2 linked regions of the Rudanella lutea DSM 19387 genome follow. The protein of the gene in region 1 interacts with the protein of each later gene in a pairwise test. Links are inferred from orthologs where the notes say so. Each region holds a gene or a part of one and is shown on either strand. Other genes may lie near its edges. The genes, in order: RUDLU_RS0115380 and ung.

The links.
Region 2: the proteins of RUDLU_RS0115380 (region 1) and ung interact in binary tests that used the Escherichia coli proteins (3 or more experiments, as listed by UniProt). The link is inferred for Rudanella lutea DSM 19387 from one-to-one orthologs.

Annotation. Positions count from the first base shown.
Region 1 is NZ_KB913013.1:3,720,108-3,723,199, forward strand. What follows is about bases 189-2,952. They hold RUDLU_RS0115380 (nucleoside-diphosphate kinase), read left to right. Parts: upstream 189-1,242; coding sequence 1,243-1,662; downstream 1,663-2,952. Other genes in these bases: RUDLU_RS0115375 (DHH family phosphoesterase), read right to left, coding at 189-895; RUDLU_RS0115385 (rhodanese-like domain-containing protein), read right to left, coding at 1,742-2,239; RUDLU_RS0115390 (serine hydrolase domain-containing protein), read left to right, coding at 2,507-2,952. Outside these bases: more of RUDLU_RS0115375, read right to left, coding at 1-188; more of RUDLU_RS0115390, read left to right, coding at 2,953-3,092. UniProt on the Escherichia coli protein: Major role in the synthesis of nucleoside triphosphates other than ATP. The ATP gamma phosphate is transferred to the NDP beta phosphate via a ping-pong mechanism, using a phosphorylated active-site intermediate.
Region 2 is NZ_KB913013.1:4,594,547-4,597,645, forward strand. The notes cover bases 92-2,862. They hold ung (uracil-DNA glycosylase), read right to left. Parts: upstream 1,925-2,862; coding sequence 1,259-1,924; downstream 92-1,258. Other genes in these bases: lepB (signal peptidase I), read left to right, coding at 92-1,167; apaG (Co2+/Mg2+ efflux protein ApaG), read left to right, coding at 2,099-2,485; RUDLU_RS0119005 (O-methyltransferase), read left to right, coding at 2,487-2,862. In the rest of the region: more of lepB, read left to right, coding at 7-91; more of RUDLU_RS0119005, read left to right, coding at 2,863-3,099. UniProt on the Escherichia coli protein: Excises uracil residues from the DNA which can arise as a result of misincorporation of dUMP residues by DNA polymerase or due to deamination of cytosine.

The sequences.
Region 1 (3,092 bases):
AATGGGTGCTCGCCAGTTCGCGTACCGAAAACTCACCGACCGAGCGGAATGAGATCCGAATCTCTTCGCCCCGGTCAATCAGAATAGCCGCCATAACGACCCCTTCCACCGAAAGGGCGTAGTTGACCAGCCCCTCAGTGTCGCCGGTTTTGGAACGGAACCGCTTCAGTTCCTCGGCACTCAGGGTGATGTAGGCAAACTTGTATTCGGGCACAACCACCAGCTTTTCGTTGAGCACATACCCAAGCATGCGGAGCTTATCGAGCGATGTGTTGTCGTAAATACGCCGGTGAATGCTGCTCACATCGATGCGGAGGTCGAGCAGATCGGCGGCCATACGGTGTACATCGCCGGTGGTGCTACCGTGCCGAAAGGAGCCGGTATCGGTCATCAAACCGGCGTACAGGCACTCGGCCATCGGCACATCAATCATGTCTTTATGCCCCAGCCCAACAATCAGGCGGAAAATCAACTGAGCCGTGGCGGCTGCTGTAGGGTCCCAAAGGCCGAGATCGGCAAATGATTCGGGCTCGAGGTGGTGATCGATCAGGATTTTACGACCGCGGGCCTGCCGGATCAGGGCGCCCAGTTCGCGGATACGGTCGAGGCTGGAAAAATCGAGGCAGAAAAGCAGGTCGGCTTCGTCGACCAACTGGGTGACGGCCGTGCGTACACGCTCCTCAAAAACAACCACATCGCTGTTGCCGGCTAACCAATGCAAACTTTGGGGATAATCGGTAGGGGTAACGACGGTAACGCGGTGCCCCCGTTTTTTGAGGTAGGCCGCTAATCCGAGCGAGGAGCCCATGGCGTCCGCGTCGGGGTTTTGGTGTGTCGTAATCAGAATTGTTTGCGGGTGCTGAAGCAACTCGCCAATGGCATCGAGATCTTGCATGAGTGGTCGGCAGCATTTGCCGAAAAATCAAGCCACAAAGGTACAAATTATTTGAACATCAGGTTTCGGATATTGGCGGGTCTGGTGTAGGACAAGTTCATTAGGGCGGGTTTTTCAAAAAAAGTCTCTTGACAGGATTACAGGATAAACAGGATTTATTCAGGCCCAGAAAATCCTGTTTATCCTGTAATCCTCCGGGTGGCCGGGCGGTCAGAAGAAGAAACCTTACCTACTCCCTACCCGGAGTAGGTAAAGCACGCTGTTTCAGGGGCAATATCGAGTAACTGGCACCCGAAATGGAAATTCGTCGCTACCTTTGCGCAAAATTTTATTTGGTACACTTCCCAATGATTACGAATCGTACATTCACCATGATTAAGCCCGACGCCGTTGAGGCTGGGCATACAGGGGCCATCATCAAAATGATTGAAGAAGCCGGTTTCCGCATCGTCGCCATGAAAAAGACGAAGATGAGCAGCGAGCGGGCGGGCCAATTCTACGAAGTTCACAGTGAGCGGCCTTTCTACGCATCGCTGTGCGAGTACATGTCGTCGGGGGCTATTGTACCGATGATTCTGGAGAAAGAAAATGCCGTAGCCGACTTCCGGAAACTGATCGGTGCTACAAACCCGGCCAATGCCGAAGAAGGCACCATTCGGAAGCTGTATGCCAAGTCGATCGAAGCAAACGCCATCCATGGCTCTGACTCCGACGAAAACGCGCAGATCGAAGGGAACTTCTTTTTCTCGCGTACGGAGCAGTTTTAAGTAATTTAGTATCGGCTATCAGACGTCCAGGCACACAAGGGTTTGGGGGCTGATAGCCGATACTGGCTGTGCTTAGGTTTTAGTAAACCTTCTCGCCCCGCTTAAGCCACACGCCCCACGGCCGCGAGTACGCATGGACGAGCTTGGTGGGCTTACCCGTATGGTCGACAACCGGGTTGCCCTGATTCACCCATTCGAACAGGCTACCGTATAGGTTATGAACCCGCTCATAACCAGCGGCTTTTAGTTTGTCGCCGATTTTATCGCTCCGATATCCCACCGAACAGTACGTCACGATGTTGGCCGTTTTGGGGATGCCTTTGAGCCGCTCGAAGCTGAAATCATCGTAGCCAACCCAACGGGCGTTGGGCAGATGACTCACATCGTACTCCTTTTTTTCGCGGGTATCGAGCAAAACCACGTCTTTCATGGCTTTCAACTCCGTCACGGTAACCGTCGGTACGGTGCTATTGCCATACAGCGTATGAAGCAAAGCCCGGTACGCCTGGCTGGCAGGTTGGGCCATAGCCGAAGAGAACAGACAACAGGATAAAAACGTAAGGAAACCCAGTTTCATAAGGAGTTAATTACACGGTTGGTATAACGTAAGGCCGATGTGCCGGATTATCGGAACCGCCTGATTATGCTTATGTTATAGACGTTCAGGAGGGGGTAATTTGTACAAAAGTAAGAATGGCTTATCAGTATCCCGTAAAATTTACGTTAAAAACATACCCTGAGCAGGTAATCAGTAGTGTCTGACGGGTACATTGACTAATTTTATGGATTCGTATGACGAGAAATACATTTTTGATGGATTGAACCTACTACCTGATAGTGAACGATGGGGAAGAACGTGCGAATTGGATTATCTGTAGTTTGTCTGCTACTTGTTGGTTTACTGAGCGCTGCGGCTTTGACAACGCCAGCCAAACGACTCGTATCAACCCTACGGCGTTCGGCGGTCGTTAAGAAACCCGTTGTCTCTAAACCTAAGGGCAAGGATCATACGTTTCCGGCGACTCGGCCGGTCGAAGTGCTGGCTCCTGTAGACAGCAGTGCCGAAAAATGGATCGACAGCGTGTTTACAACCATGACGCCTGAGCAAAAAGTAGGGCAGTTTTTCATGGTGGCCACGTTCTCAAACCGGCACGCCAATCATTATCAGTACATTGAACACCTGATTCAGAACTACCACATCGGTGGACTGATCTTCTTTCAGGGCGGCCCGCACCGGCAGGCTCTACTGACCAATCGGTATCAGTCTCTCTCCAAAATCCCGATGCTCGTTGGGATCGACGGTGAATGGGGGCTGGGTATGCGGCTCGACAGTGCCATGGATTTTCCCAAGCAGATGGCTTTGGGCGCTCTGCGCGATGATCGGCTGGTGTACCGGATGGGCGATGAAATTGGCCGCCAATGCCGCCGAT
Region 2 (3,099 bases), 870 kb from region 1 along the record:
TTTATCATGGCAATAACGGAGCAAAAACCAGTCTCGAAACAAAAGCCTAAAAAGTCGCCCCTTCGTGAGTGGTTCGACTCAATACTGTTCGCCGTTGTGGCAGCTACGCTTATCCGATGGCTGTTCATGGAGGCTTTTACCATCCCGACGCCCTCCATGGAAAACAGCTTGCTGGTGGGCGATTTTCTGTTTGTGAGCAAACTGCATTACGGTACGCGCACCCCGCGCACGCCCTTGCAGGTGCCTCTGACGCACCAGAAAATATGGGGCACCGAAATCCCGTCGTACAGCACGGCGCTCCAGTTACCGTCGTTTCGGTTGCCGGGCTTCACCAGCGTGAAAAATGGCGATGTGGTGGTGTTTAACTACCCCATTGAAGATCAGTACCCCCCCGATTTGCGGACCAACTACATCAAACGCTGTATTGGTATTCCGGGCGACGTGGTCGAGCTGCGGAGTCAGGAGGTATTTATCAATGGAAAGCCAATGCCCACTCCGCCTGGGGTGCAGCATGAGTATATCGTATTTACCGCTGATCAAAGTTGGGAAGATAAATATTTTCGAAAATTTGGAATAGTTAATGATTATCGAGATCCTGACCCAAATAATCACACGTTAAATTGGCAACCTTGGCAGCAGTATAACGACTCTACTAAGCAAAATGAGCTTATTGGTTATAAGGTTATCACTACTAAAGAAACTGCCGAGAAGTTCAAAACGGTTGAGGGCGTTAAGGCCGTTACCTTACTTGTCGATCAACCGGGAACGGGCTTTGGGGTATACGGTGGCGAGCAAACTAAATGGAACCGGGACTTCTTCGGGCCGTTGCAGGTGCCTAAAAAAGGGCAGACCATTCAGCTCACCCCACAAACCATTGCGTTCTACGGACCGGTGATTCAGCGGTATGAAGATAACGGCAAAGTGGAGCTGACGGCCAACAGCGTTACGGTCGACGGGAAGCCGATTACGTCGTACACGTTCAAACAAGATTACTATTTCATGATGGGCGATAACCGGCATAACTCCCTCGATTCGCGGTTCTGGGGCTTCGTTCCCGAAGACCACATTGTGGGTAAGGCCGTATTTGTCTGGATGTCGATTGACCCGAATCCAGAGTCGTTCTGGCAGAAAATCCGCTGGAGCCGCCTGTTTAGCATCATTAAATAAACGGTGAAAGGACGAAGGGGAGGAAAGGGAGAAAGGATGCACTGCAAGCAACCCTTTCTCCCTTTCCTCCCCTTCGTCCTTTTCTTCTTTTTTACCAATTAATCTCCGGCAACCCGTGCTCGCGTAGATAGGCGTTTGCCTGACTGAAGTGCTTGTTGCCAAACCAGCCCCCCCACTGAGCCGCCATGGGCGACGGGTGTTTGCTGGTCAGGACAAGGTGTTTTTTGGCGTCAATTACGGCGCCTTTTTTTTGTGCATAAGCTCCCCAAAGCAGAAAAACAACGTGCTCTTTTTCGTCGGAAATGAGCTTGATAACGGCATCGGTGAAGGTTTCCCAGCCTTTTCCCTGATGCGACCCCGCCTGACCGGCCCGTACGGTTAGGGTAGCATTGAGGAGCATAACACCCTGCTCAGCCCAGCGTTCGAGGTTCCCCGATTTCGGAATGGGTTTACCCAGGTCGTCCTGTATCTCTTTAAAAATATTGATCAACGAAGGCGGCTTTGTAATACCATCGGCTACCGAAAAAGCCAGTCCGTTGGCTTGCCCCTCGCCATGATACGGGTCTTGCCCCAGAATCACCACCCGGGTGTTGTCGAAGCTGCATTTGTCGAAAGCATTGAAAATGAGTTTGCCCGGCGGATATACGCGTTGTGTACTGTACTCGTCGCGGACAAACTGGGCTAACTTAACAAAATAGGGTTGATCAAACTCGGCCTGTAGCCGTTTCTGCCACGATTCGGCAATGACAACTTTCATGCGGATTCTGCGTTATGAGGGCAATGATAGAGGCTAATTACCCAGGCGCGACACCTACTGTGTGACGTATATAGGTCGCCAGCGTGAAGGCAAAAAAAATAGGTAGAGCCACTTGCTAAAGTAAACTTAACAACCTAATTTTCGTTCTAAGGTTGTCAAAATGAGCCTAAAATTATGATTTCGGCAGTAACGGAAGGTATCAGGGTGAGTGTGAAAACCGAGTATCAGTCGGACTACTCCAGCCCCTTACAGGCGCATTACGTTTTCACATACCGAATCACGATTGAAAATGCCAGCGACTACACCGTACATCTGCTTCGGCGTCGCTGGACAATCTACGACTCCAACGGCACCATTCGCGAGGTAGAAGGCGAAGGTGTGGTGGGTCAGCAACCCGTGCTTGAGCCGGGCGAGGTGCACGAATACGTATCGGGCTGCAATCTGCGCTCCAGCATGGGCAAGATGGTCGGTTCGTACCTGATTGAGCGCATCATCGACGGCAAACGCCTTCACATTACCATCCCGGAGTTCACCATGGTGGTTCCGTTCAGATTAAATTAAGTTGATTCAAGCGTACCTCCGTTATTGGCTCGCGGCCCGCGACGAGCACTCTCTTCATTCGCCCTTTTTGTACGATCTGTACACGCGTACCATCCGTGTTGACGACCGGGAAGCCCCTGTTTACACGCCTATTGCGCAGGTACGGCAGCAGCTTTGCTCAAACCCTACGCAAATCCACGTGACCGATTTTGGTACCGGAGCCGGACAGTATCACCGATCGGTAAGCTCTATTGCCCGAAAATCGCTCAAGGCCGACAAATACGGCCGCTTGCTGCACCGACTTACCCAACGTTTTCAGACCCGTACCGTGCTCGATTTGGGCACCTCGCTGGGGGTTACCACGGCGTATCTGGCCAAAGGGGCCGAGGCTGTTGGGGGGCAAGTGGTCACCTTTGAAGGCTGCCCCGAAACGGCGGATCTGGCGGGTCAGACCTTTGCGCAACTGGGATGTACCAACGTGCGGCAGGTGGTGGGTAACCTCGATCAGACTCTGGTCCCCGCTTTAGCACAATTACCACCGGTTGATCTGGTTTTTTTTGATGCTAATCACCGATATACGCCTACTATTCAGTATTTTACGGCTTGTTTAGAGCGGATTCACAACGACTCGGTAT